DNA from 3 places in the Streptomyces sp. KM273126 genome. Region 3 is predicted to be linked to each of the others. Evidence: riboswitches for the same ligand, from Rfam matches in the RefSeq annotation. Region 3 holds a riboswitch; each other region holds the start of a gene.
The links. Region 3 has a riboswitch for thiamine pyrophosphate ahead of thiO (glycine oxidase ThiO). Riboswitches for the same ligand answer to the same signal wherever they lie in the genome.

Region 1 (9,676 bases), on a different contig from region 3:
TTCGTCGTGAGCGGCCGGGCCTCGCTCACGGTCGGTACGGAGACGACGCAGGTGGCGCGCGGCAGCGTCGTGTACGTGCCCGCCGGGGTGGCCCACAAGTTCCATCACATCACCGAGGACCTCCGGGTCATGGTGGTGTTCTCTCCGCCCGAGAGCTGAGGCGGCCCCGGGATTCCCTAGGGGAACGATCAGGGATGGACAAGGGGCGCGAGGCCCCCGGAGCCACCCTGTTCCGCCCTAGCATCGAAGGCAGGACATCACAGGACCCGGAGGCAGGCCCCGAACACGGGGCCCCGGGAGGCGACGGAGTAAGGACAAGGGCGATGCGGGAGATCTTCACGGGATTGCCGTGGTGGGTGAAGTGGGTCGCGGTGCCGGTCATCGCCCTGGTCGTGTTCGGCAGTCTGATATTGAGCGTGCTGCAGGTCGTCGTGGCCCTGCTCTTCAAGGTGCTGGTGTTCGTCGCTCTGGTCGGCGGGCTGATCTACGTCGTCCGGAAGTTCATGGCGGGCTCGTCGTCGCGCAGCGACTGGTGAGTCGTCAGCGTGCGGCGTGCAGTGACACGGAACCGAGTGAGCCGCCGGTAACGGTCGAGGTGCCAACAGGAACCCGAGGTTCCCTCGGGGGAGGGAAGTTTCCCGGCGGGGCCGTCTGCGGGGGATGACGGGCCGTTAAAGTCCGGAGCTCGCTGCGGGGGCGACCCCGCGGGCGGCGCACATCCCCCGTGTTCCCTCGCACGGGCGGCCCTCCTCGTGCTTCGGGAGTGACCCTTGGCCACGGCTGACACCGTACCCGCCGATCCGCAGACCCGGCCCACGACGCCCACCAGAGCGCCGGCTCCCCCCGTGCAGCCCCGTAGCTCACCCGGGGAGCCGCCCGTCCGACCGCCGGAGCCCCGTTCGCCCCGCATCGCGACAGCCACGGCGGTGCGCCTTCCCTCCCCGAAGCCTCCCCCGGCGCCGGCCGGGGAGACGCACCCCACCACTCTCATCGGCTCGGTGCAGCGCGCGATGCGGCTGCTGGAGGCCGTGGCCGCGCGTCAGCACGGGGCGCCTGCCAAGCAGTTGGCCCGGGACGCCGGACTCGCCCTGCCCACGGCGTACCACCTGCTGCGCACGCTGACGCACGAGGGCTATCTGCACCGGGACAAGGGGCTGTTCTTCCTCGGTGAGGCGGCCGAGCGGCTCAGCAGCAGCGGGGCGCAGCAGAAACGTCGCAGCACGGTGAGCGACGTCCTCGCGCACTGGAGGGACATCATCGGCGCCCCCGTGTACTACGCGGTCTACCGCGAGGGCGAGATCGAGGTCATGTGCGTCGCCGACAGCCCGGGAAATCCAGCGGTCGAGGAGTGGGCCGACTTCCGTGAGACCGGGCATGCGCACGCCGTCGGGCAGTGTCTGCTGTCGCAGCTCGGCGAGGAGGCGCGGAGCGATCACCTCGACCGCTATCCCGTGCGGGCGATCACTCCGTACACGGTGCGTGACGAGCAGGCCCTGTCATGGCGCCTCAACCGGATCGGACGGATGGAACCGGTGGTCGAGCGACAGGAGTACGCGCTGGGGACGGTCTGTGCCGCGATCCCCCTCACGCTGGGAACGACCGCCGCGACCATGGCCATTTCGCTGCCCCTCCATCAGTCCGACCGACTGCTGCCCGCAGCACGGCAGTTGCAGGACGAGATCGGAAGGCTACTGGGGACACTCGCGCTCTCTATCAGCATCTGAAAAATCACTCCTTGTGATCTCTCGTGTACTTTCAGCAAACTGCGGGCAGTGTCAGGGCTGATTCCCGGCCCGTCGATGGCAACTGACGAGGTAGGCGAATGCGCGAGTCAGTACAGGCAGAGGTCATGATGAGCTTCCTCGTCTCGGATGAGCTCTCCTTCCGGATCCCGGTGGAGCTGCGGTACGAGACGTGTGATCCCTATGCCGTGCGGCTGACCTTCCATCTCCCCGGAGACGCCCCTGTTACCTGGGCATTCGGGCGAGAGCTGCTGGTAGACGGCGTGGGGCGGCCGAGCGGTGACGGTGACGTCCATATCGCGCCCGCCGATCCGGAGGTGTTGGGCGAGGTGTTGATCCGGCTTCAGGTGGGCTGTGACCAGGCGCTGTTCCGGTCCGGCACGGCGCCGCTCGTGGCGTTCCTGGACCGTACGGACAAACTGGTGCCGCTCGGGCAGGAGCGTTCCCTCGCCGACTTCGAGACGCACCTCGACGAGGCTCTGGACCGCATCCTCGCGGAGGAGCAGAGCGCGGGCTGAGCCGCGCGCCTTGGGGGTGCCGTAACGCTTCTGCGTGCACGCTGCGGGGACTTCGTATGCCGGTGTCACTGCTTGCGGCGGCGCCCCCTCCCGGTGCGTGCCGGTGTCGCTGCCGCCGCCGGTGTCATTGCCGCCGCCGGCTGAGGAGTCGGGCGATCGGCCGAGACCACCAGCGCGGCCAGGGCAGTGGTCACCGGAACCGAGGCCACAAGGCCGATCGAGCCGACGAGCGTACGGACGATCTCCTCGGCGACCAGCTCGCTGTTGGCCACCGTGCCGACGCTGCTCTGCGCGATCGAGAAGAGCAGCAGCAGGGGCAGAGCGGCACCCGCGTAGGCGAGGACGAGCGTGTTGACGACCGAAGCGATGTGGTCGCGGCCGATGCGGATGCCTGCGCGGTACAGGCCGCGCCAGCCCATCGACGGATTGGCCTCGTGCAGCTCCCAGACCGCCGAGGTCTGTGTCACCGTCACGTCGTCGAGCACACCGAGTGAACCGATGATGACGCCCGCGAGCAGCAGACCGCTCATGTCGATCGACGGGTAGAGGCCGTGGATCAGGCCTGTGTTGTCGTCCGTGTTGCCGGTCAGTGAGGCCCAGCCGATGAACTGCGAGCCGAGCACACCGATCAGCAGCAGCGAGACCAGGGTGCCGAGCACGGCAACCGAGGTGCGGGCGGAGAGGCCGTGGCACATGTAGAGCGCGATCAGCATGATGGCGCTCGCTCCGACCACGCCCACGACCAGCGGATTCGAGCCCTGCAGGATGGCGGGAAGGATGAAGAACGTCAGCACCAGGAAGCTGATGGTGAGCGCGACCAGCGCCATGACACCGCGCAATCGGCCCACCGCCACGACGGCGAGTGCGAAGATCCCGGCGAGCAGCACCATCGGGAACTTCCGATTCACGTCGGTGACCGAGTACTGCAGGTCCTTGGGCGCCGAGGGTTCGTACGCGACCACGACCTCCTGGCCCTGCTCCAGCTGGCGTGACTGATCCGGCTGGACGATCTCGGTGAAGGTGCGGCCCTTGTCCTTGCCGGTGTCGACCGTGATCGTCGCCTTCTTGCAGGTGCCGTTTTCCTGCTGCTGAGCGGATGAACCCTCGGCGGTCGATGTGTCGCCGGTCGGGGGTGTCCCCGAGGCGTTCACGGACTTGCAGTCCAGCTCCTCGACCTTGGTGACCGTGGCCTGTTGTGTCTGCCGGTCGAAGCCGACGCCGGTGCGCTCGTGCGGTGGGGCGCCGCCGGGCCAGAGCACCACGAGGCCCACGACGACCGCCGTCGCGAAGGGGATGAGCACCGCGGCGATGACCTTGCGCAGGTGCCGGGAGACGGGGGCGGCGGGGCCGTGGCTGTGGGAGTGCCCGTGGCTCCCGCTGGAACCCGGGCCGTGCCCTTGCCCTTGCCCCTGTCCACCATGGGGCCCGTGACCGTCATCACCGGCACCGTGACCTCCGTCGGGGCCCCAGCCGCCACCGGATCCATGTCCGGCACCGGAGCCATGCCCGCCATCAGGGCCGCGTTCATGGCCGCGTCCAGGGCCATGTCCGCGTGAGGGCTCCGAGGGTGGGAGCGGGGGCTGTCGCATCCTGGTCACCGACCGATCATCGCAAGAACGGCGGGAGTCCACTGTTCACCGCGCCACATCTGCCGCTAGCGTAGAGGCACCTTTGCACACGCGGGAGCTCGGAGCACCGGGCTGAGAGGGCGCTGACCTCCGCAGACGCGATGTTTCACGTGGAACATCGCCGGGCGGAAACCGCTGCGTCGACCGCTGAACCTGTTACCGGGTAATGCCGGCGTAGGGAGTTCGGTCTCATGACCAACAAGGACGCACGCACACCTGTCTCCAGCCAGACGAACATCTCCAACCAGGCGAACGGGGTGTTCGCCGTATCTCAGGGCGAAATGCCGGAGGAGGAGGGGAAGCCCATCGGCTGGCACAAGGCGTACGTCGGGGGATCACGCCCTGACTTGCGGGTGCCGGTCCGTCAGGTGCACCTCACCAACGGGCAGTCGGTCACCTTGTACGACACCTCCGGTCCGTACACCGATCCGAGCCTCGATACCGATGTTCGCAGGGGGCTCCCCGCTCTCCGCGAGAACTGGATCCTCGCTCGCGGCGACACCGAGGAGTACGCGGGCCGTCCCGCCCGCCCCGAAGACGACGGGATCAAGCACACATCACCGCGGGGTGGGCTGCGCAATCTCGACGCGGTGTTCCCGGGGCGGCCGAGGCAGCCGCGCCGGAGCCGTGACGGCAAGGCTGTGACGCAGCTCGCATACGCGCGGCGCGGGGAGATCACGCCCGAGATGGAGTTCGTGGCCCTCCGGGAGAACGTCCTGCCCGAGGTCGTTCGCGAGGAGATCGCGGCGGGCCGGGCCGTGCTGCCCGCGAACGTGAACCACCCCGAGATCGAGCCGATGATCATCGGCAAGCGGTTCCTGGTCAAGGTCAACGCCAATATCGGCAACTCGGCGGTCACGTCCTCCATCGAGGAGGAGGTCGAGAAGATGACCTGGGCGACCCGTTGGGGCGCCGACACGGTCATGGACCTGTCCACGGGTCGCAACATCCACACCACGCGCGAGTGGGTGCTGCGCAACTCCCCCGTCCCCATCGGCACGGTGCCGCTCTACCAGGCGCTGGAGAAGGTCGACGGCAAGGCCGAGGAACTGACCTGGGAGATCTACAAGGACACGGTCATCGAGCAGGCCGAGCAGGGTGTGGACTACATGACGGTCCACGCGGGCGTGCGCCTGCCGTATGTACCGCTGACGGCCAACCGCAAGACCGGCATCGTCTCGCGCGGCGGCTCGATCATGGCGGCGTGGTGCCTGGCGCACCACAAGGAATCGTTCCTGTACGAGAACTTTGAGGAACTGTGCGAGATCCTCGCCACATATGACGTCACGTACTCGCTCGGTGATGGCCTGCGGCCCGGTTCGATCGCGGACGCCAACGACGAGGCGCAGTTCGCGGAGCTCCGCACTCTCGGGGAACTGAACCGGGTCGCGAAGCGTTTCCACGTACAGACCATGATCGAGGGCCCGGGGCACGTCCCGATGCACAAGATCAAGGAGAACATCGACCTTCAGCAGGAGATCTGCGATGAAGCGCCGTTCTATACGCTCGGCCCGCTGACCACCGACGTCGCGCCGGCGTACGACCACATCACCTCGGGCATAGGTGCCGCGATGATCGCGTGGTGGGGCACAGCGATGCTCTGCTACGTCACGCCCAAGGAGCACTTGGGCCTGCCCCATCGTGACGACGTCAAGACGGGCGTCATCACCTACAAGATCGCGGCCCATGCGGCGGACCTCGCCAAGGGACACCCGGGCGCACAGGAGTGGGACGACGCGCTGTCGGACGCCCGCTTCGAGTTCCGCTGGGAGGACCAGTTCAACCTGGCCCTCGATCCCGACACGGCCCGCGAGTTCCACGACGAGACGCTTCCCGCAGAACCCGCCAAGACGGCTCACTTCTGCTCCATGTGCGGCCCAAAATTCTGTTCGATGAAAATTAGTAAAAGCATCACAGAGCGGTTCGGTGGTGCGGCGGCTGAGGGGGCGTCGCCCGAGGAGATCGCTGAGGGGATGCTGCAGAAGTCGAAGGAGTTCGCGGAGGCGGGGAATCGCGTGTACCTGCCGATCGCTGACTGAGCCTCGCTGCGGGCGGTCCGTGCTTCGAAATGCCCCAAGGGCAAGTCGGTAGCACGGACCACCGTGTCTTCCTTGACGCGGGCCGCTGAACTGCTGGAGCCAACCTGCTCGCGGTACACGCGCGACAGGCGGTCACGATCGCCGGAGTGCCAGGCGTCATCGACGCGCATCGCGCGGGCATTCGGCCGCGAACTGCGGCGGAGGCCACGGTGCGCCGTTCTCAGGCAGCGGCACTCCGCACCTCCTGTCGGCGTCGTTCGGTGGCAGCGTCATCTAACCTCCCGCGATCGATGGAGGGGTCCCCCGATTCGGCGATACTGTTGATTCATGGCAGAGCACGGGAATGGAAAGGGCCACGGCCCGGGGGACAGGACCACTAATGACTTGAGTGGGCAAGTCGACGGGCCGGTGTTTCAAGGGCGTGATTTCGGCGATATCAACATCGGCGCCCAAATGCCTGAAGAAGCAGTTTCCTACTACCGCCGTATGCAAGAGCGCTTGGATGCTGAAGAGCGGGAGAAAGTTGAGCGCCGTGAGGCGGAGGAGCGCAACCGGCGGGAGCTGGCGGAGTCTAAGAGACGGGCGCACCAAGAGGCGTGGAATCGGCGGTGGGATGCTCTGGTTGCAGAGCGCGCAAGGATAAGAAAGCGCGTCGGAGTGGGCTTTTCCATTTGCGGGGGCGGGTTCTCTGTGTCTCTCGTCGGTGGCTGGGTTTTCCCTCACTCAACGTTCTTCGCCTTTGTGATCCTGCTTCTCTTGGTTGCTTCCTTCGTTGGTTTTGTGGTGGGGGCTCAGGGATTCCTTTCGCTGATCAGTAACCAACGAAATATAAACTCACATAAATCGGCCTAGTGTCGTGTGAATCCGCCGCGAACACGGCGGATCCCGGGCCGGGATCGAGGCGGGCATGGTGCAGAAGTCGAAGGAGTTCGCGGCGAGTGGGAACCTGGTGTATCTGCCGATCGCGGACTGAGCCGCGGGGTTCGATGCCCCGGCTCTCCGGGGCATCGCTTCCCTGAGAGCGGAGGAAGACAGCTCTTCGGCTCTCTCAGAGGGAGGGGCTTCATGATGGGGAGAGAACTGGGCAAGGGGTTGTTCGGGCGTGTGTCCGGGAAACCCGGCCGTGCCGCTGCCCTCACCCCAGTGCGGTTCTTCTTCGGCGGAGGCGTTTCGCTCGGCCGGCTTCACAGGCCGGCTCGTGGATCGGTCCTGGCCCATGGCGGGAGCGATGCTCCGGGAGGCCGCCGGGGCCGGAGTGCGGCTCCGGCATGGCGGTTCCCGGTGCGTCACTCCGGCTGGTTGTCCGGTCCTCCGAAGTCCGGGCTCGTGAAGTCCGGGCTGGAGAAGCCGGGGCGGCGGCCCGCGCCGGGGCCGCCCTCGGGGCTGCTGAAGCCCGGACGGTTGTAGCCGAGGTTCGGGATGCGGCTGGGCGGGGTGGACGGGACTGTGGGGCCCATGGCGGTGGCGCCCGGGTCGGTGAGGGCCTCGCGGAAGAACGGCATGATGCCGCGCTCCAGCAGGGCCTCCAGCCACGCTTCCCTCGCCCGGGTCACCTCGTCGTTCAACTCACCCTGGGCTCCGGCGTCCAACGAGGTGGCGCCGTTGCGCAGGGCGGTGAGGAGGAGGCCGACTGCGGCCACGAGGATGGCGGCCGCCGTGATCGCCCCGAAGACCCACCCGGTCGTGGTGAGGGTCTGGGCGATGCCCGGCTCGGGGTCGAGCATCTGCAGGACGTACCCCACGAGCAGGAAGATCGCCGCGGCGGTACCGGCAAGGACGGGAGCGAGGACGGCGACGATGGCTCCGGCGCCCGCCCCGGCCGTCTCGGTGGTCTCCCCCATGGTGGTCGCGAGCCCCACCGCGGTGCCGCCCGGCTCGGCCGAGCCGGAGGTGCCTTCGCGGGACGACGGGTTGGACGGCGCCGGATGGCGCAGTTCCTCGCGGACCTTGACGTAGTAGTCGTATTCGGTCGCCGCGGCAGCTGTGATGAGCCCGGTGGCGTTGAGCGCCATGGTGCGCAGCTGCTCCGGGTTGAGCCGCCGGCCGACTGCGGCGAGTTCCGGGCGGTGTGGTGCGGAGCGCAGCGCCTTGCCGAGGATCCGCTCGAAATCTTGGCGGTCCTCGCTCGGCAGGTGCTGCGGAACGCTGTTCATGTGCATCCCCCGATGCTCCGTAGGGCTTGTGGCTCGGCATGCTGACGAGCCGTCGGGCAGAAACGGAGGGGAGCCTGCTACGGATAAGCCGATGGTAGAGCGATGAAGGTACGCGGTGACAGGGGGTTTCCAGAAAATGGCCCCTGGCCAGCACAGTTCTTCTGCGGTGCTCCGTGGGGGGACACGTGCCCGGAGAACGTTCAGCTGTCCAACGGCAGTTGCTGGACCAGCAGCTTTCCGGCCATGGTCACTCCGCCGTCCATGGCGATGGCCAGTCCGTCCGCATAGATGTGCGGTCCGTCGACCACGGGCCCCGACTCGTCCTCGCCGTCCTCCGAGCCGACCTCGCCCAGGAGGTACGGGATGGGGCTGTGGCCGTGGACGATGCGCGTGCCGCCGTAGACGTCGAGGAGGGAGCGGACGGCGTCGGCGCCGCCCTCGTCGCGGAAGGAGAAGCGCTTGGTGAACTTGCGGAAGAGGTCCCAGACCTCGTCCGCGTCGTTGCGGGCGATGGTCTCGCGGACGGTGTCGTTGACCGCCTCGATGGAGTCGCCGTAGTCGAGATAGGCGGTGGTGTCGGAGTGCACCAGCAGGTGGCCGTCGACCAGCTCCATGGCGTCCAGCCGGGCCATCCACTGAAGATGGTGGTCCTGGAGGCGGTCCATGTCGGTCTTCTGGCCGCCGTTGAGCAGCCAGGCGGCGTGGAAGGTGGCGGTGCCCGCGCCGGAGTTGACGGGGGTGTCGCCGAACCGCTTGGCACCGAGCAGCAGCAGTTCGTGGTTGCCCATGAGGGCCTTGCAGTAGCCGCCGGCTGCGGCCGCCTCGGCGGACAGCCGCATCACGAGGTCGATGACGCCGATGCCGTCCGGGCCCCGGTCGGTGAAGTCGCCCAGGAACCACAGCCGCGCGGTGCCCGCGGACCAGTTGCCCTCGGCGTCGACGAGGCCCTTCTCCTGGAGCGCGGCGACCAGCTGATCGAGGTAGCCGTGCACATCTCCGACGACGTAGAGGCGACCCTGCCCGGTCTCGGGCTGGGCGGTCCCCGCGGCCTCGGGGACGACGGAGACCAGAACGGTGTCACCCCGGTTGATCACTGGCAGATCGCGCTGGGTGGGCGTGTACCCCTCGGGATAGTCCTCGGAGTCGTCGAGGGGTGGGACCACCTCGCCCGGGTGTGTGTCCTGCGCGTAGGGACCGGCCTCGTGGACGTACGCGGGTACGCGAAAATCGCGCACCGTCGGCGTCCGCACCTCGGGTCCCTGACCGGCCCCCTGAGTCATCGACTCCTCCACCACCATCGCCCGCATCTGCACCTGATCGGACTGCCTGGTCGTGGCGGCCCGCGGTGTCGTGCGCCCATCATAGGAATGCGGATCGCGCCATGTGATGACCCAGGGGTGGTGAAATGGCGCAGGACCCCGGTTCACCACGGTTTTCTCCCGAATTGGGCGGGGCTTTCCCCGCCCAGTTCCTCATCGGATCCTCGAAGGGCCCTCACCGGATCCTCGATCGGTGGTCACCCCTCCTCGGGTGACCGGGGCGGGCTGATGGTCGTGCGCGGCGAGCGTCGCTCGGAAGAGGTCCGCACGATCAGCT
Region 2 (9,676 bases), on a different contig from region 3:
ACCTGTGGGACGAGATCACCTCCGGCGAGGCGACCCTGTCGGACGACCCGCCGCTTCGCCACGTCTCGGTCGTCAGCGTGCGCATCGGGCAGGACGGAAAGCAGCTCACGGAAGTCGGGCAGCTGATGGCGGGCGGCGCCGAGCGGAAGAGGAACTCGCCGCCCACGGAGAAGATGAAGCCCGGGGAGACGGTGGTCGCGGCGGTGCTGCGGTGCCTGGCCGAGGAACTCGGAGTCCGCGAAAGGGACGTCACCATCGATCCGCTGTCCCTGTCGGTGGCCGTCGAGAAGGTCGTCTCACCCTCGTACCCGGGCCTGCCGAGCGAATACCGTCTCCATACGGTCGACGCCCAGGTCTCCGGCCTCCCCGGAACGAGCTTCACGACGGAAGAGGCCTCCGGCTGCTGGGATGCGGTGATCTCCAGGCACTTCTGGGAGTGGCGGTAGCCGACCCGGCACCGTGGGTACGCGAAGGGCTCGTCGTCCACAGGGCGGCGACCTCTTCTGCGCCCCGGTGGGCCGTCCGGTTGGGGTAGGGTCCTGCGCATGGGGCGGGCGCGTTTACACAAAGACGGGACCTATCACGGTGATCTGCAGTGCAGATACTGCGGTGCACTCATCGAACAGGGCGGGCGGAGCAAGCCGCGGCTGTACTGCCGCTTGTCCCACCGCTTGAAGAACTACGGCGCCCGCGTCATCGGTGTGGTCGGCAGTCTGTTCTGAAGCCGGATCAGCCGTCCGGTGCTGTGATCGCCGAGTGCGGGACCCGGACAACGATCTGCGACACTGGTACGGCCATGCCTAAGCCCGGAGAACTCACTTTCGTCGCGCCGCGCGGAGCCAAGAAGCCGCCGCGGCATCTCGCTGATCTCACGCCTGCCGAGCGCAAGGAGGCGGTGGCCGCGGTCGGGGAGAAGCCGTTTCGTGCGAAGCAGCTGTCGCAGCACTACTTCGCGCGGTACGCGCACGACCCGGAGCAGTGGACCGACATCCCCGCCGGTTCGCGCGCCAAGCTGCGGGAGGCGCTGCTTCCCGAGCTGATGACGGTCGTGCGGCACCTGTCCACGGACCAGGACACGACACGCAAGACCCTGTGGCGGCTCTTCGACGGCACGCTCGTCGAGTCCGTGCTGATGCGCTACCCGGACCGGGTCACCATGTGCATCAGCTCGCAGGCCGGGTGTGGCATGAACTGCCCGTTCTGTGCCACGGGGCAGGCAGGGCTGGACCGGAATCTGTCCACCGCCGAGATCGTGCACCAGATCGTGGACGGGATGCGGGCCCTGAGGGATGGAGAGATCCCGGGTGGGCCGGCGCGGCTCTCGAACATCGTGTTCATGGGCATGGGTGAGCCGCTCGCCAACTACAAGCGCGTCGTCGGTGCCATTCGTGCGCTGACCGATCCCGAGCCGGACGGGCTCGGGCTGTCCCAGCGGGGAATCACCGTGTCCACCGTCGGGCTCGTGCCGGCCATTCACCGGTTCTCCGACGAGGGCTTCAAGTGCCGGCTCGCCATCTCGCTGCACGCCCCCGACGACGAGCTGCGCGACACCCTCGTACCGGTCAACACGCGGTGGAAGGTGCGGGAGGTGCTGGATGCCGGGTGGGAGTACGCGGCGAAGTCCGGGCGGAGGCTGTCCATCGAGTACGCGCTGATCCGGGACATCAACGACCAGGCGTGGCGCGGTGACCGGCTCGGGCGGCTGCTCAAGGGCAGGCCCGTGCACGTCAATCTGATTCCGTTGAACCCGACGCCCGGTTCGAAGTGGACCGCCTCGCGGCCCGAGGACGAGAAGGCGTTCGTCGAGGCGATCGCCGCGCATGGTGTGCCCGTGACTATTCGCGACACCCGTGGGCAGGAGATCGACGGGGCCTGCGGTCAGCTGGCGGCCACCGAGCGGTAATCTGAGCGCGTACATCTCAATATTCCGGCAGGGGAGCGCCACAGCGCTGAGAGTGCGGCAAGGGCCGCAGACCCTCTGAACCTCGCCCAGGTCATTCTGGGTAGGGAGATCGGTCACCACTCAAGCTGTTGCGCCCTGCCCGGGAATCTCGGAGTTGTCCGTTGATCCCGGGCAGGGCCGCGTCTTCTCCTGGTCATCCCCAGGAGGAATCCAAGTGAGTACCAGCAAGAAGGTCGTGGCCGCCGCCATCGGGCTCGGTCTGGCCACGCTGTCCGCGTGCGGGTCGTCCGACTCGGGCAGCGGCGGCTCGGACTCCGGTTCGAAGACCGTCACCCTCGTCAGCCACAACTCCTTCGCCGCGTCCAAGGACGTCCTGAAGGCGTTCGAGAAGGAATCCGGGTACAAGGTCAGGGTTCTCAAGGACGGTGACGCCGGTCAGGCCGTCAACAAGGCCATCCTGACCAAGGACAACCCCCAGGGCGATGTCTTCTTCGGTGTCGACAACACGCTCTTGTCCCGCGCGTTGGACAACGGGCTGTTCCAGTCCTATGAGGCCAAGGGGTCCGAGCAGATCCGGCCGCAGTACCGGGTCGACCAGGACAAGCACCGGGTCACGCCCGTCGACTCGGGCGATATATGTGTCAACTACGACAAGGCTTACTTCAGTAAGCGCAAGCTGAGCCCGCCCACCTCCTTCGACGACCTGGTCAAGCCCGAGTACAAGAACCTCCTCGTCACCGAGAACGCCTCCACCTCCTCGCCCGGCCTCGGCTTCCTGCTCGGGACCGCCGCCAGGTACGGCGACGACCGGTGGCAGGACTACTGGAAGAAGCTCAAGGCGAACGGCGTGAAGGTCGTCGACGGCTGGGAGCAGGCGTACAACGAGGAGTTCTCCGGCTCCGCGGGCGGCAGGAAGGCGAAGGCCGACCGGCCGCTCGTCGTCTCGTACGCCTCCTCGCCGCCCGCCGAGGTCGTCTTCGCCGACCCGAGGCCCGAGACCGCGCCGACCGGGGTGTCGTACGGCACCTGCTTCCGGCAGATCGAGTACGCGGGACTGCTCGGCAACGCCAGGAACAGCGAGGGCGGCAAGGCGTTCCTGGACTTCCTCGTCAGCAAGGAGTTCCAGGAGGACATGCCACTCAACATGTTCGTCCACCCGGTGATCGAGGGGGCGTCGGTGCCCAAGGAGTTCACCGAGTACGGACCCGCCGCCAAGGACCCCGAGACCATGGCGCCCTCGAAGATCGCCGCCAACCGTGACCAGTGGGTCAGGTCGTGGACGTCACTCGTACTGAAGTAGCCGTCGGCGGGAACGGTACGGGGAGCGCGGCGCGGCTCGGGCTCATGGCCCTGCCCGTCGCGTTCTTCGCGGTGTTCTTCGCCTGGCCCGTCGCCGCGATCGTGGCGCGCGGGCTGAAGGTGGACGGCGCTTGGCGGTTCGGGCGGATCGTGGACGTGGTCGCGCAGTCCGACATCCGGCACGTGCTGTGGTTCACCACCTGGCAGGCGCTCGCTTCGACGGCCCTCACGCTGCTGATCGCACTCCCTGGCGCGTATGTCTTCGCGCGCTTCGACTTCCCGGGCAAGCACGTGCTGCGGGCGGTCGTGACGGTTCCGTTCGTGCTGCCGACCGTCGTTGTCGGGACGGCGTTCCTGGCCCTTCTCGGGCGTGGCGGGCTCCTCGACGAGCTGTGGGGCGTACGGCTGGACACGACCGTGTGGGCCATCCTGCTGGCCCACGTCTTCTTCAACTACGCGGTGGTCGTACGGACCGTCGGCGGGCTGTGGGCCCAACTGGACCCGCGTCAGGAGGAGGCCGCACGGATGCTCGGCGCATCGCCGCTGCAGGCCTGGCGCAGGATCACCCTGCCCGCCCTCGCGCCCGCCCTGGCCGCCGCCGCGCTGATGGTCTTCCTCTTCACCTTCACCTCCTTCGGCGTGGTGCAGATCCTCGGCGGGCCGACCTTCTCGACGCTGGAGGTGGAGATCTACCGGCAGACCTCGGAGATCTTCGACCTGGCCACCGCCGCCGTGCTCACGATCGTCCAGTTCGCGGCCGTGGTCGCGATCCTCGCCGTGCACGCCTGGACCGTACGGCGGCGGGAGACCGCCCTGCGCCTGGTCGACGCGGACATCACGGCCCGGCGGCCGCGCGGCGCCGGGCAGTGGGCGCTGCTGGCCGGAGTCCTCGTCACCGTCGTCGTCCTGCTCCTGCTGCCGCTCGCCGTGCTGGTGCAACGCTCCCTGGACGCACCCGGCTTCGGCTACTACCGGGCGCTGGGCGGTGAGGACGGCGGGACCTTCCTCGTCGCGCCGATCGAGGCGATCGGCAATTCGCTGCAGTACGCCCTCGCCGCCACCGCCATCGCCGTGGTGATCGGCTCTCTCGCCGCCGCGGCCCTCACCCGCCGCGACGCGGGCCGTCTGGTCCGCGGCTTCGACGCGCTGCTGATGCTGCCGCTGGGCGTCTCCGCGGTGACCGTCGGTTTCGGTTTCCTGATCGCCCTCGACGAGCCGCCCCTCGACCTGCGCTCCTCCTGGATCCTCGTGCCGCTCGCCCAGGCGCTGGTGGGCGTCCCTTTCGTCGTACGGACCATGCTGCCCGTGCTGCGGGCCGTGGACGTACGGCTGCGGGAGGCGGCGGCCGTGCTCGGGGCGTCGCCGTGGCGGGTGTGGCGGGAGGTCGATCTGCCGATGGTGCGGCGGGCGCTGCTGGTCGCGGCCGGGTTCGCGTTCGCCGTGTCGCTGGGGGAGTTCGGGGCGACGGTGTTCATCGCGCGCCCCGACAGTCCGACGCTGCCGGTCGCCGTGGCGCGGCTGCTCGGTCGGCCCGGTGATCTCAACTACGGCCAGGCGATGGCCCTTTCGACGATTCTGATGGTGGTGTGCGCGGTGGCGCTGCTGGTGCTGGAGCGGCTGCGCACCAACCGGACCGGGGAGTTCTAGATGCTGTTGAGTCTGGAGGACGCGACCGTCCGTTTCGGCGGGCGGGCCGTGCTCGACGCCGTCGGCCTCGATGTCGCCGAACGCGAGATCGTGTGCGTACTCGGGCCCAGCGGCAGCGGAAAGTCGACGCTGCTCCGGGCGGTGGCGGGGCTGCAACCCCTGTCCGCCGGGCGGGTGCTGCTCGACGGGCGGGACCAGACGGGCGTACCCGCGCACAAGCGCGGCGTCGGCCTGATGTTCCAGGACCACCAGCTGTTCCCGCAGCGCGATGTGGGCGGGAACGTGGCATTCGGGCCGCGGATGCACGGCGAGGCGAAGGGCGAACGGGCCGCACGGGTCCGGGAGTTGCTGGAGCTGGTCGGGCTGCCGGGGGCCGAACGCCGGGCCGTGGCCTCCCTCTCCGGCGGCGAGCAGCAGCGTGTCGCGCTGGCCCGCGCCCTCGCCCCGAGGCCCAGGCTGCTGATGCTGGACGAACCCCTGGGTCAGCTGGACCGGTCGCTGCGCGAGCGGCTCGTGGTGGAACTCCGTGAGGTGTTTCACGAGTTGGGCACGACCGTTCTCGCCGTGACGCACGACCAGGGCGAGGCCTTCGCGCTCGCCGACCGGGTCGTGGTGATGCGGGACGGGGGGATCGCCCAGTCCGGCACCCCGCTTCAGGTGTGGCAGTGGCCCGCGGACGAGTTCGTGGCGCGCTTCCTCGGCTTCGACAACGTGGTCGCGGCGACCGTCAGCGGCCAGGTCGCGGACACCCCCTGGGGCAAGGTGCCGGTGCCTGAGGGAGCGCGGCAGGGGCCGGCCGCGCTGTTGGTCAGGCCCGCGGGCGTACGGCTCGTGGAGCCCGCGGAGGGGCTGCGCTGCACTGTGGCGGCGCGGACCTTCCGGGGCACCCACGTCGCCGTCCACCTGCAACCGGAGGACGCGCCGAGGCTGGAGGCGGCGTGTGCCCTGCGGGACGCGCCGGGGCCCGGGGACGAGGTCGGTGTGGCGTTCGACGCAGCGGAAATCGTCCTACTTGGGAAGCCTTCCGCCCTAGGGTCAGGAGCATGACCCCACTCGGACATGACCGCTATTGCGACGAGATCGACAAACAGGTACGGCAGCTGAGAGCGGTGGTGACCTCCGGCGCGGACCTCACGGTGACGGTGCCGACCTGCCCCGACTGGTCCTTGGAGCAGTTGGTGCGGCATATGGGAGGGGCGCTGCGCTGGGTGGACCACATCGTCCGCTCACGGGCGCAGGACGAGGTGCCCGACGACGAGGTGCCGCACTCCCAGGGCCCCGAGGAACAGGGCGACCCGGCCGCACTGGACGCATGGCTCGCCGAGACCGGCGCGTCGGTCGTCGAGGCGATACGCGCGGCCGGCCCCGACACCCCGGTGTGGACCTGGGCCTGGGACCGGAGCACGGCGTTCTGGGCCCGGCGCATGGCCCACGAGATCACGATCCACCGCGCGGACGCGACACTCGCGGCCGGGCTGCCGTACGAGGTGGCGCCCGAGATCGCCGCCGACGCCATCGACGAGTGGCTGCAGATCGTCGAGTTCGTGCAGCGGATGAGGCCGGACGACGCCGCGAGCGCGCTGCGCGGACCGCACCGCAGCATCCACCTCCACGCGACCGACGCCCCGGACGGTGTGAACGCCGAGTGGTTCATCGAGCTCACCGAGGAGGGCCTCGCCTGGCGCCGGGGCCATGAGAAGGCGACGGTGGCGCTGCGCGGACCGCTCACGGAGGTGCTGCTCGCCTTCTACCGCCGGCTCCCGCCCGACGACGGGCGGCTGGAGGTGCTGGGAGATCGTGAGCTGCTGGACTTCTGGCTGGAGCGGGCGACGTTCGGCTGAGCGCGCACAGCGGTGGCCCGCCCCCTGGTCGAGGGGACGGGCCACGGAGCCGTGCGTGACATACGGCTGGAGACCGGCCGTACGCGGCGTACGACCCGGAACGCTTCGGAACGCTTCAGCGGGACGAGGCCCCGCGGCGGCGTGTGCTGTAGTGGATGGCGCCACCTCCGACCGCCAGGAAGGCGGCGGCGATCCCGGCGATCACGGGGGTGTTGGAGTCGGCACCGGTCTCGGCGAGGTTCGAGTCACCCTCGGGCGACGGGCTGTTGCCGTCCCCGGCGGGTTCCGGGGTGGCGCTCTCGGACTCCGACGGCGCCGGTGTGTCGGTGTCGGTGTCGGCCGGGGTGGACGGCTTGTCCGACGGCTTCGGGTTCTCCGGCGCCGGCGGGTTGTCCTCTTCCTGCTCGCACGCCTCGGACGGCGTGGTCAGGTTCGGCTTGATGTCCTCGTCGACGTAGCCCTTGGCCTTGATGTGGATGCGGTACTCGGCGTTCGGCTCCCAGTCCTCCGAGAACGAGACCGTGACGCCCTTGGCAGTCGAGTTCTCGATGGTCCGGGTTCCGACCATCCGCTCGTCCGCGCCGTTGTTCTCCAGGTAGACGGAGACCTCGGCGGTGACGCCCGTCGGGTCCACGTCGGTGACGCTGATGACGCCCTTGCCGTCGGCGTCGCACTCGGCCTTGGCCGAGAAGTCACGGATGCTGCAGGCCATTGCGTTGCTCGCGACGCCGAGCACAAGTGCCACGGACGCGGAGACAACACCCAGGAACCGCACCGAGCGTGCGGTGCGCGGAGATATGGACACGGTTGCCCTTCAAGGGAAATGCGGGGGGTTCGGGCCACAGCTGTGACAGCTGTAACCCCATGTGGCTCACAGGTTTATAAGCGCGCCATAAGTACTGTCAATCCGGCGACGTATCACCGCAGTTGGCTTTGCCCGCTCATTAACAGCCGTGCCGTTCAACCGCCGAGACGTGCGAGGGCCTCCGGCGCCTCCTCGACGTGGTCCACCAACGCGATCCGGGACTCCATCGACCGTTCCCGGGCCAGTGACTTCAACAGGGGCCAGGCGGGGAGGCGGTCCGTCCAGTGGGCGCGGTCCACCAGGACCATGGGGGTCGGTTCGCCGCGGGACTCGTAGTAGTTCGGGGTCGCGTTGTCGAAGATCTCCTGGACCGTGCCGGCGGCGCCGGGCAGGAAGACGACGCCCGCGTTCGAGCGGGCCAGCAGACCGTCCTCGCGGGTCGCGTTGGCGAAGTACTTGGCGATGTGGGAGGCGAAGACGTTCGGCGGCTCGTGGCCGTAGAACCAGGTGGGGATGCCGACCGAGGTGTTGCCCTTCGGCCAGCGGGCACGCACCTCGAACGCGCACCGTGCCCATTCGGTGATCGACGGCGTGAACGAGGGCGCCTTCCCGACGAGCCGGCAGGCCTCCTCCAGCATGGCGTCGTCGTACGGGGCCGCGTACGCACCGAGGTTCGCCGCCTCCATCGCGCCCGGGCCGCCGCCCGTCGCCACCGTGAAACCGGCGCGTGCCAGCGCGCGGCCGAGCCGGGCGGCGCCCTCGTACGCCTCCGTGCCGCGCGCCATCGCGTGGCCGCCCATCACCCCCACCACCCGTGCCCCGCGCAGGAGTTCGTCGAGGGCGTCGGAGACGGAGTCGTCGTGGACGGCGCGCAGCATCGACGCGTAGATGTCGCCGTCGGCCCTGGTGCGCCGGAACCAGGCGTACGCGAAGGCGTCCGGTGTCTCCTCGTAGCCCTTGTCGAGCGAGGCGAACAGCTCGTCGGGCGTGTAGACATGACCGCGGTAGGGATCGAAGGGCAGGTCCGGGACGGGCGGGAAGACCAGGGCGCCGTCGGTGCGTATCTTCGCCTCGGCGTTCTCCCGCATGGGGCAGCCGAGGAAGACGGCGCCAGTGGTGTCCGTGGCGAGCAACTCCCTTGTACGGTCCGTCAGATCCACGCCCTGGACACGGTATCCGGCGAGCGTGCCGCGGGCCGAGACGGTGGCGTCGAACTCCTCCAGCGTCTCGATCTCACGGTCGTTGTGGTGGGCTGCGTGGGCGGGGCTCGTCTGCACCCGCCCATGCTAGGGGGCTTCTGGCGGATCTCCGCGGCGTCCACGGAGATCCGTCAGTAGCCCCCTGGGCCCCGTCGTCACACCCCCCCGCCGTCCGCCCGGAGGGCAGGCCCCGGGCCCGCGGCGGCCATGGCGTGCTCAGCCCTGGACCGCCGCCGGGTCCATCCACACGACCTCCCAGGTGTGGCCGTCCGGGTCGTCGAAGGCGCGGCTGTACATGAAGCCCTGGTCCTGGGTGTCTCCGGTCGCCGAGCCGCCCACCGCGATCGCCCTGTCGACGAGCTCGTCCACCTTCTCGCGGCTCTGAGCGCTCAGACACAGCATCACCTCGCTGGTCTTGGCCGAGTCAGCGATCTGCTTCTTCGTGAAGCCCTGGTAGAACGGCTTGGTCAGCAGCATGGCGAAGATCGTGTCGCTGATCACCACACAGGCGGCGTTGTCGTCGCTGAACTGCGGGTTGATCGTGTAGCCGAGCTCCGTGAAGAACTTCTTCGAGGTGTCCAGGTCGCTCACGGGCAGGTTCACGAAGATCATCTGCTGGTACATGCGCGGTCTCTCCCATCGGTGTCGATCCGTTCGGGGGGTGGACCGTGGTGCCGCGCGGAACTCATCGCTGATCCGCGGATTTTTTCGTACGACTTTCCGCGGCTTCCCGGTGGCTTCCCAGCGGCCTTTCCGTCGGCCTTTCTGCCGGCTTTCCGCCGGCTCACCGTCCGCTTTGCGGTGGCCCTCCGGCGACGGCGCAACCGACTCACGGGCGGGCCGTCGTACGGCGTCCGCGCGCCCTCGGCGGTGCCGGTCAGGGAGCCAGGGGTGTGGCCGCGAGCGCCGCGACCGTCCAGGTCAGCGAGCCGAACACGGCGAGCAGGAGGGCTGCGCGGAGCAGGGCCGCGGAGCGCAGCAC
Region 3 (9,676 bases):
TCGGCAGGCCCTCCAGGAAGAGGATGCGGTCGGTGAGCACCTCCGCGTGCTTCATCTCGTCGAACGACTCGGCCCGCGTGTACTTCGCGAGCTTGGTCCAGCCGAAGTTCTCCTGCATCTTCGCGTGCAGGAAGTACTGGTTGATCGCGGTGAGCTCGGCGGTCAGCTGTTCGTTGAGGAATTCGATGACCTCGGGGTCGCCCTGCATCGCAGAGGCTCCTTCCAAGCGGGGGACTGGCAGGTTGCGCCGCATGATCCCACCGCCGTCGAGGGCCGTCCAGTAAGTGCACGCTTAGTAAGTAAGGGCACGCTTAGTGCGTTTTGTCCGGCTCGGGGTGGGGTGGGTCATCTCCATCGTCAGGGGTCTGCCAGGATGGAGGCATGGGTCAGCCGGTGGAGCGTGAATCTGGAGATCGCTCGTCTGGGGAGCGCGCATCGGGGGGCGCGGAGCAGCCGCAGCTTCCGCCGGGGCAGCGGCTCCAGCGCGGCTGGCCGGTCACGCACTACGGACCCGTCCCCAAGTTCCGCTCCGAGCGCTGGGAGTTCCGGGTCTTCGGTGCCACGGCCGACGGTGAGAAGTACTGCTGGACGCACGAGGAGTTCACGGCCCTGCCGTACGCCACGGTCGTGGCCGATCTGCACTGCGTCACGAAGTACAGCATGCTGGGCGCCGAATGGGGCGGCATCCCGGCCCGTACGATCCTGGAGATCGCCCCGCCCGCGCCCGGCGTCACCCACGTCATGGTGTGGGCCGAGTACGGCTACAGCTCGAATCTGCGGCTCGCGGACTTCGCCTCCGAGCGTACGATCTTCGCCACCCACAAGGACGGCGAGCTGCTCACCGCGGAACACGGCTTTCCGCTGCGGCTCGTGGTGCCCCATCTTTACGCCTGGAAAGGGCCCAAGTGGGTCCGTGGTGTGGAGTACATGACCGCCGACCGGCGCGGCTTCTGGGAGGAGCGCGGGTACCACAACATCGGCGATCCCTGGCGGGAGCAGCGCTACTCGTACCAGGAAGAGCCCGGGGACGGCCCCGAGCTCTGATCCCGGCTCCGTGCGCGTCGCCGCGCGTCAGTGGTGGTACTGGTGCACCACCGCGTGGCCCTTGCCGCGGCCGATCATCCACTTGTTGACCGGTGTGGTCGCCAGGAACGCGATCGCGAAGGCAAGGGCGAGCGCCCACCAGAAGAGGGCGTCCATGAGGTGGGCGTCCATCGCGCCCGGGACCAGCAGGATCACTCCGTTGTCGACCAGCTCCATCACGGCGATCGACACCGTGTCCGCGGCGAGCGCGACGCCGATCGCGGCCCTCAGGGGCAGGCCCGCCTTCGTGACGGCGTACAGCGTCAGCGAGTAGCCGAAGATGAAGGCCAGAACGATCGCGAGGATCATCGTCGGTACGTTGTGCCAGGCCAGCGCCGTGCCGATCACCATGCCGAGGATCTCGCCGATGGCACAGCCGGTGAGGCAGTGGAGGGTGGCCTTGGCGGCGGTGCCCCAGGTGGTGGGGCCGGAAGCGTGGCCCTCGTGTGCGTGATCCTCGTGGGTGTGCTGTGCGTGGGTGTCGCGCGCGTGCGTGCCGTGCTCCATGGTGGCCCCCAGTGCCGGGTGACGGTTCCTGTCGCAGCACAGGAACCGTATACCCCCCTAGGGTATTCCTCAATACGCCGGCTATCCCTTTGGCCAGCTCTCCCTCAGCTTCTTGAGCCGTTCCACGTCCGTCGCGTGGCCCACCTTGCCGCCGGGCGTCTCGATGATCAGGGGGACGCCCTCGGTGGCGGGATGGGTCATGAGCGCACGGAACGGGTCTTCGCCGATGTGGCCGGAGCCGATGTTCTCGTGGCGGTCCTTGTGGGCGCCGACGACGTCCTTCGAGTCATTGGCGTGGATCAGCTTGAGCCGGCCCTCCCCGACGGTGTCCACCAGCAGGTCGAGGGTCTGGTGCATGCCGGTGGGCCCGGTCAGGTCGTGGCCCGCGGCGAAGACGTGGCAGGTGTCGAGGCAGACGCCCAGCTTCGGGTGGGAGTCGAGGGCCTCGAAGTACGGCGCGAAGTCCCAGGTGCGCGAGCAGAGTGAGGCGCCCTGCCCCGCGGTGGACTCCAGCAGGAGGTGGGGGTCGTCGTCGTGGGTCAGTTCGTCGAGCAGCGGCAGCATGTGCTCGCGCACCTGCTGGAGGGCGATGGAGCGCTCCCGGCCACCGGTCGCGCTCCCGGTGTGGACGACCACACCCAGAGCGCCGATCTCCCGGCCCCTGCGCAACGAGTGGCGCAGCGACTCCACCGACTTCTCGACCGTGGCCTCGGTGTGCGAACCGAAGTTGATCAGGTAGGGCGCGTGGACGTAAACGGGGATCGACTCGGCGGTGCACGTCTCGCGGAACGCCTCGTCCTGCCTCGGATTGCCCTGCGGCGTCGCCCACCCGCGCGGATTCGCCACGAACACCTGCACGGTCTCGGCCCTGAGATCGTGAGCGTAGGAGAGCCCCACGGAGTGCAGCCCACCGGCCACGGGGACATGGCTGCCAACGGGATTGCGAAGGTACTTGCTGGTCACCCACTCAGGGTGTCACGGCGGCTTTGGGCGACCGCCGGGGGATCCGAGGGCTGGGACCCGCAGGATGCAGGCCTGGGCGCCGTCGCCGAGCTGATGACGGGTCTCTTGGGTTCGGGACTGTGATGGGTGCAGCTCTCGGCGTTCCCGGCCGTGCGGCCGGCGTTCCGGCCGAGTGTCCCTCCATGTCTTCCGGTCCCCCGGCCGGAGGCGGCGGCAAGGGTTCGGGTGCGCCTCGACGTTCCCGGCCGTCGGGCCGGGGTTCCCGTCGAGTGTTCCTCCACGCCCCGGCCCGACCCCCGGAGGGACTCGTCAGCGGATTTCGATCGTGATCGTGGAGCCCTTGGGGGCCGTCTTCCCGCCCTTGACCGACTGCTTCTTGACCTCGTCGCCGAACAGTCCGATCAGGCCCCGGGACTCGTCGACCTGGAAGCCGGCGGCTTCGAGCTTCTGCCTGGCCTCGTCCACCCGGTTGCCCACCACGTCCGGGACCTCGACCATCTCGGGGCCCTTGGAGATCGTCAGGGTGATCGTGTCGCCCTGGGCGGCCTCCTGGCCCTCGCCCGGCGACTGCTGGGCGACCTCGCCCCGCTCGAACTCGGAACTGATCCGCTCCTCGGCGATCTTCACCTTCAGGCCGGCGTCCTCCAGCTCCGCCCTCGCGTCCTCGACCGACTCACCCGTGACGTCCGGCACCTCCACCGGCGCGCCCTTGCTGACGGTCAGCGCGATGACCGAGCCGGAGCGGCGCTCCGTGCCGGCCTCCGGGGCCGTGCTGAGGACATCGCCGCTGGGGACCTCCTCGCTGAACGCCCGTGTGACCAGGCCCGGTTCGAGGCCCTGCTTCTGCAGCCGGGACTTCGCCTCGCTCAGCGGGAGGCCCTTCATGTCCGGCACCGTCACCATCTCGGGGCCCCTGGAGATGGTCAGTGTCACCTTGTCGTTGCTCCGTATCCGGGCGCTCGGCCCCGGATCGGTGCTGATCACCAGGCCGCGCTTGACGGTGTCGCTGAACGCGCGCTCGGTCTTCACCCCGAGCCCCGCGGCCTCGATCCGCTGCTTCGCCTCCGCCTCGGGCTGCGTCAGCACCGCCGGGACCTTGGTGAACTGGCCCGAGTTGATGTACCAGATACCCGCGCCGACACCGAGCACGAGCAGGACGGCCGCGACGATCGCCAGCGGCCCGCGCCGGACAGCCGTGGCGGTACGCCGCCGGGGCGCGGCCGGAGGACCCTCGAACCGGCTCGTCCGGTTCATCTCGTCGTCGTTGACCGGCAACGGCCGGGGCACGGACAGTGAGCGCGGGATGACACTCGTCCGGTCCTCGCCGTTGTGATGGTCCCCGGCGATCGCCTGCGGCGGCACCGCGTCCAGCTGCTCGGCGCTCAGCGTGGCCCGCGCGTCCCGGGTCTGCGCGAGCAGCGCCACCGCGTCGTGCGGGCGCAACTCGGGCTTGCGGGCGGTCGCGGAGGCCACCAACTCGTCCAGCTCGTACGGCAGTCCGGGCACCGCGGCCGACGGCGGCGGCACATCCGCGTTCAGCGCCTGGTAGAGCACCCGCGCGGGGGAGTCCCCGGCGTGCGGCTTGCCGCCGGTCAGCATCTCGTAGAGGACGACCCCGCACGCGTACACGTCGACGCGGGTGTCCGCCGTGCCGTGCTCCAACTGCTCCGGGGCGAGGTAGGAGACCGTGCCGAGGACCTGGCCCGTGGTGCTCGTCACCGTGTCCACGGCCCGTACGAGACCGAAGTCCGCCACCTTGACCCGGCCGTCGTCCCCTATCAGGACGTTCTCCGGCTTCATGTCGCGGTGCACGAACCCGGCCCGGTGCGCGGCACCCAGCGCGGCGAGCACCGGCTCCAGGATGTCGAGCGCGGCCCGCGGCTGCAGGGCACCGCGCTCGCGCAGCACGTCACGCAGGGTGCACCCGGCGACGTACTCCATCGCGAGGTAGACGTACGACCCGTCGGTCCCCTGGTCGAAGACACCCACCACGTTCGGGTGGGAGAGCCGCGCCACGGACTTGGCCTCGCGGATGAAGCGCTCCACGAACGTGCCGTCGGCGGCCAGTGTCGGATGCATCACCTTGAGCGCGAGCACACGGTCGAGGCGGATGTCCATGGCCCGGTAGACCGTGGCCATCCCGCCGACCGCGATCCGCGCGTCGATCCGATAGCGGCCGTCGAGCAACTGGCCGACAAGCGGGTCCTGAAGGGTCGTGTCCACGCAGGTGAGTCTAGGGGCCGCCACTGTCAGCGCTGTCGGTCCCGTGTCCCGGGGGACGGAATGCAGCAGACCTGTGACTGTTGTGCGGCGGCAGCGGAGGCGCTGGACATCAGAACGCAGGGCGCTCGGGGTCGAGCCGTGCGCGCCCCTCCGCCGGCGACGACGCCTCCGCGAAATGGCGCCGCGGAATGCGTCCCGCCCGGTACGCCAGCCGGCCGGCCTCCACCGCGTGCCGCATCCCCTGGGCCATGAGCACCGGTTCCTGGGCCCGGGTCACGGCTGAGGCGAGCATCACACCCGCGCACCCCAGTTCCATGGCGAGTGCGGCGTCGGACGCCGTGCCCGCTCCCGCGTCCAGAATCACCGGCACGCGCGCGTGCTCCACGATCAGCTGGAAGTTGTGCGGATTGCGGATGCCGAGCCCGGAGCCGATCGGCGAGCCCAGCGGCATGATCGCGGCACAGCCCACGTCCTGGAGCTTCCGCGCCAGCACGGGATCGTCGTTGGTGTACGGCAGCACCGTGAAACCGTCGTCGACCAGGATCTCGGCGGCGTCCAGCAGCTCGATCGGGTCGGGCAGCAGGGTGCGCTCGTCGGCGATGACCTCCAGCTTCACCAGGTCGGTGCCGAGCGCCTCGCGCGCGAGCCGGGCGGTCAGCACGGCCTCGCCCGCGGTGAAACAGCCCGCGGTGTTGGGCAGGACGCGGATGCCCAGCTTGTGCAGCACGGACAGCACCGAGCCGTGCGCCTCGGGGCTCACACGGCGCATCGCGACCGTCGTCAGCTCCGTGCCGGACGCCACGAGCGCGCGCTCCAGGACGTCGAGGCTGGGCGCGCCGCCCGTGCCCATGATGAGGCGGGACGAGTACGTCGTACCGCCGAGGACGAAGGGGTCGTCGGCCATGGGTCAGCCTCCTTGGACGGCGGTGAGGACTTCGACGCGGTCCCCCTCGGAGAGCGGAGTGGACGGCCACTGCGCGCGCGGGACGACGGTTTCGTTCAGCGCGGCGGCGACGCCCGACGGGGCCGCGGTGAGGGTTCTCACGAGCGCGTCGAGAGCGGTGCCCGCGGCGATCCGCCGCCGCTCTCCGTTGACGAAGACGTTCACGTCGGTCACGTCGGTCGAGTCGCCGGAGCCGGAGCCGGAGCCGAAATCGAAGTCGTTCATGCCGGCTGCTCCTCGACCGCGGCGGCACAGAAGCGCCTGGGCGTGAAGTCGCGCGCCTCCTCGGGGAGTTCGCTCGTGGTGAGCACATGCGCCATGACGTCACCGGTGACGGGGGTGAGGAGCACGCCGTTGCGGTAGTGGCCGGTCGCCAGGAGCAGCCCCTCGCACTCGGTCGGGCCGAGCAGGGGCGCGTTGTCGGGGGAGCCGGGGCGCAGTCCCGCGCGCGTCTCCGTGAGCGGCAGTTCGGTGATCCCGGGGACCAGCTCGTGGGCGTCGCGGAGCAGTTCGTACACCCCGCCCGCGGTGACCGTGGTGTCCCAGCCGAGTTCCTCGCTGGTCGCACCCACGACCAGCTCACCGTTCTCGCGGGGCACCAGGTAGACGTGGCTGCCGCGGACCACGGCGCGCACGGTCCGGTTCAGGAAGGGCGCGTACCGCTTCGGCACGGTCAGCCGCAGCACCTGCCCCTTCACGGGCCGTACGGGCGGCAGGGCCTCGTCGGGGACGCCCGCCAGCCGTCCGCTCAGGCTGCCCGCGGCGAGGACGACCCGCTCCGCGGCGAGTTCGGTGCCGTCGGCGGTCCTGATCCCGGCAGCCCGCTCCCGGACGACTGACAGCCTCTCGGCCCACATCCGGTGGAAGACCACCCCGGCGCGCTCACAGGCCGTGACGAGTGCCCTGGCGAGCCGCCTCGGGTCGATCTGGTGATCGCCGTCGACGCGCAGTCCGCCGCGTACGCCCGGCGCGAGCATCGGCTCAAGCCGGCGGCATTCCCGTCCGCTCAGCCACTCCGACTCAAGGCCCGACTGCCGTTGCAGCGCGTGCAGTTCACGCAGGTGGGCGCGGTCGTCGGCGTCGAGCGCGACCGCGAGCGTGCCGCACCGGCGGTAGCCGAGGTCCAGGCCCGTCACCTCGGTCAGCTCGGCCGCGAAGTCCGGGTAGCGGCGCGCGGACGCCAGGTTGAGGCCCAGCAGCGTCTGCTCGCCGTAGTGCAGCTCGGTCACGGCGGCGAGCATCCCGGCCGCCACGCGCGCGGCCCCGCCGCCCGGCTCGGGGTCCACGACCGCCGTGCCGAACCCGCGTTGTGCGGCCCGCCAAGCCGTCACGAGCCCGATGATGCCGCCCCCCACGACGAGGACGTCTGATGTATGTGTACGCGACATGGGCGTCCAGCCCCTCCCTTCGCCGGCATGACCCGGATCAGGTTCGTACGGTCGGAGGCCGCCAGCCTCCCTCTCAGCCCGGTGCGTCCGGGCTCCCGCGAGTACTCTTCTGTGCTGGGGGTCCGGGGGCCGTCCCCGGGAAACGCAGCACGTCGGCCACCCTAGCCCGTGCCGTTCTCCTCAGTAAGGGAGCCTCCGCTCATGGCCAGCTCGCACAGATCTCTCGACGGGCTTGTCCTCGCCCCCGTCGCGGACCAGGCTCCAGGTCAGGTGGGCACCCGCACCCGGTTCACGTACCACGAGCAGGACGGTGAGATCTGGGCCGAGTACGCGGGCGGCGATGTCGTGCGGGGCCACCTGGTGGGTACGCGGGACGGTGACCGGCTGGACTTCCGGTACGTGCAGCTGAAGCGGGACGGCACGACGTCGTCGGGGCACTGCGTGTCCCTCGTGACCGAGCTTTCCGACGGGCGTGTGCGCCTGGAGGAGACCTGGGAGTGGGAGTCGCAGCCGGGCAGCGGAACGAGCGTTGTGGAACAGGTCACGGACCCCGGCCGCTGACTGACAACTTGTCAGGTGTCTATGGTGATCAGGTGAGCGAGCAGACCGAGACACGAGGGACCCGGCGACGGGTCGTCGTCGTGGGTGCGGGCATGGCAGGGGTGCAGACCGCGGTCGTCCTGCGGGAGAAGGGCTTCACGGGCCCCGTCACGCTGATCGGCGCGGAGCCGCACCAGCCCTACGACAGGCCGCCGCTGTCCAAGGCCGTCCTGCTCGGCAAGGCCGAGGGATCCGCCTTCGACGTCGACTTCGAGGCGCTCGGTATCGAGCTCCAGCTCGGCCGCGAGGTGCTGGGCGTGCGCCCCGGGGACCACGAACTCGACACGGCGACGGGCCCGGTGCCGTACGACGTCCTCGTCCTCGCGACCGGCGCGGAACCGATCCGGCTGCCGGGCGCCGAGGGCGTGCCAGGCGTGCACCTGCTGCGCACCCTGGACGACGCGGAGCGGCTGCGGCCCGTCCTGGCCCGGCAGCACGACATCGTGGTCGTGGGAGCCGGCTGGATCGGGGCGGAGTTCGCCACCGCCGCCCGCGAGGCGGGCTGCGCGGTGACGGTCGTCGAGGCCGCCGACCGCCCGCTCGCGGGGGCACTGCCGGCCGAGGTGGCCGCGCCGATGACCGCCTGGTACGCGGACAGCGGGGCGGCCCTGCGCACCCACGCGCGCGTGGAGCGCGTCGAGGACGGGACAGTGATCCTGGACGACGGCTCGCGCGTGCCGGCGGGCGCGGTGGTCGTGGGCATCGGGGCACGCCCGGCGACGGCGTGGCTGGAGGACTCGGGCATCGAGCTCGGCACATACGGCGAGGTCGTGGCCGACGACCACCTGCGCACCTCGGCGCCGGATGTCCACGCCGTCGGCGACTGCGCGTCCTTCCCTTCGGGAAGGTACGGCGAACGCCTCCTCGTCCACCACTGGGACAACGCCCTCCAGGGCCCGCGCACCGTGGCCGCCAACATCATCGGTGAGTCCCCGGAGCCGTACGACCCGGTCCCGTACTTCTGGTCGGAGCAGTTCGGCCGCTTCGTCCAGTACGCCGGTCACCACGCCTCGGCCGACACGACCGTGTGGCGCGGCGACCCCACGGGTGCCGCCTGGTCCGTGTGCTGGCTGCGCGAGGGGCGCCTGGTCGCCCTCCTCGCGGTGGGACGCCCCAGGGACCTGGCGCAGGGCCGGCGGCTGATCGAGGCGGGCACGGCCATGGACCCGGAGCTGCTGGCGGACCCCTCGCGCCCGCTGAAGGGCGCGACGGCGTAGCCGATCGGCTACGAGCCCGAGGCGGGGGCGGGCGGTCCCGCCCACCCCCAGTCGGCCCACTCTCGGCCTGCGCCGGAGGCGGCTCGGCTACCGACTGTCAGTCCGGGATGGCAGTCTTGATGACGTGACCGAGATTGACGCAAAGATCGATGCTCTCGTCCCCGCGTGGCTGAACCTCCCCGACATCGCCGAGATGCTCGACGTCGAGGTGACCCGCGTGCGGCAGCTGGTCAAGGAGGGCCAGCTCATCGCCGTACGCCGGGGTGAGAACCGCGCGCTGCACGTCCCCGCCGCCTTCATCGACGGGGACAAGGTCGTCAAGGGCCTGTCCGGCACCCTGACGCTCCTGAGGGACGACGGCTTCACGGATGAAGAAATGCTGGAGTGGCTCTTCACGCCCGACCCGAGCCTGCCGGGCACCCCGGCCCAGGCCCTGAGTGAGAATCGCGGCACGGAGGTCAAGCGCCGCGCCCAGGCGCTCGCCGTCTGACGCTCGTCGCCCGAACCCACAACCCGCATGCGCCGCCCGGCGTACGGGCCACGGCTGGGCTCCTGCCCGGCCGTGGCCCGTACGCCACCGACACGTGGCCGTACGCCGTACGCCATCGACAACGGGGGAGCCCACCGTGCCCGACACCGCCCGCCGACAGCTCGCCGACGCCCGCGTCTACCTCTGCACGGACGCCCGCAGGCGCCAGGGCGACCTGCCGGAGTTCCTGGACGCGGTCCTCGCCGGCGGCGTCGACATCGTG

Region 1: linked by a shared signal. The riboswitch ahead of thiC (phosphomethylpyrimidine synthase ThiC) and the one ahead of thiO (glycine oxidase ThiO) in region 3 are both predicted to bind thiamine pyrophosphate.
Region 2: linked by a shared signal. The riboswitch ahead of E0500_RS18265 (thiamine ABC transporter substrate binding subunit) and the one ahead of thiO (glycine oxidase ThiO) in region 3 are both predicted to bind thiamine pyrophosphate.

What each region holds. Positions count from the first base shown of each region.
Region 1 is NZ_SJXB02000001.1:2,004,028-2,013,703, reverse strand. Features, by position in the region: gene E0500_RS08655 (cupin domain-containing protein) at 1-159, shown strand, start outside; gene E0500_RS08650 (DUF5326 family protein) at 324-536, shown strand; gene E0500_RS08645 (helix-turn-helix domain-containing protein) at 927-1,724, shown strand; gene E0500_RS08640 (SsgA family sporulation/cell division regulator) at 1,823-2,260, shown strand; gene E0500_RS08635 (YibE/F family protein) at 2,326-3,858, opposite strand; TPP riboswitch at 3,930-4,086, shown strand; gene thiC (phosphomethylpyrimidine synthase ThiC) at 4,080-5,927, shown strand; gene E0500_RS08625 (hypothetical protein) at 6,255-6,779, shown strand; partial or broken gene E0500_RS43630 (thiamine biosynthesis protein ThiC) at 6,790-6,900, shown strand; gene E0500_RS08620 (hypothetical protein) at 7,214-8,086, opposite strand; gene E0500_RS08615 (metallophosphoesterase) at 8,281-9,375, opposite strand; gene E0500_RS08610 (LacI family DNA-binding transcriptional regulator) at 9,597-9,676, opposite strand, start outside.
Region 2 is NZ_SJXB02000001.1:4,232,016-4,241,691, forward strand. Features, by position in the region: gene E0500_RS44980 (NUDIX hydrolase) at 1-446, shown strand, start outside; gene rlmN (23S rRNA (adenine(2503)-C(2))-methyltransferase RlmN) at 797-1,903, shown strand; TPP riboswitch at 1,923-2,028, shown strand; gene E0500_RS18265 (thiamine ABC transporter substrate binding subunit) at 2,118-3,203, shown strand; gene E0500_RS18270 (iron ABC transporter permease) at 3,248-4,849, shown strand; gene E0500_RS18275 (ABC transporter ATP-binding protein) at 4,850-5,896, shown strand; gene E0500_RS18280 (maleylpyruvate isomerase family mycothiol-dependent enzyme) at 5,893-6,690, shown strand; gene E0500_RS18285 (LAETG motif-containing sortase-dependent surface protein) at 6,806-7,495, opposite strand; gene E0500_RS18290 (LOG family protein) at 7,651-8,772, opposite strand; gene E0500_RS18295 (VOC family protein) at 8,911-9,318, opposite strand; gene E0500_RS18300 (hypothetical protein) at 9,572-9,676, opposite strand, start outside.
Region 3 is NZ_SJXB02000002.1:411,343-421,018, forward strand. Features, by position in the region: gene bfr (bacterioferritin) at 1-208, opposite strand, end outside; gene E0500_RS32415 (sulfite oxidase-like oxidoreductase) at 382-1,044, shown strand; gene E0500_RS32420 (DUF4396 domain-containing protein) at 1,072-1,590, opposite strand; gene E0500_RS32425 (deoxyribonuclease IV) at 1,672-2,553, opposite strand; gene pknB (Stk1 family PASTA domain-containing Ser/Thr kinase) at 2,863-4,776, opposite strand; gene E0500_RS32435 (thiazole synthase) at 4,886-5,680, opposite strand; gene thiS (sulfur carrier protein ThiS) at 5,684-5,884, opposite strand; gene thiO (glycine oxidase ThiO) at 5,941-7,107, opposite strand; TPP riboswitch at 7,105-7,216, opposite strand; gene E0500_RS32450 (hypothetical protein) at 7,309-7,668, shown strand; gene E0500_RS32455 (NAD(P)/FAD-dependent oxidoreductase) at 7,701-8,924, shown strand; gene E0500_RS32460 (Rv2175c family DNA-binding protein) at 9,049-9,414, shown strand; gene thiE (thiamine phosphate synthase) at 9,551-9,676, shown strand, end outside.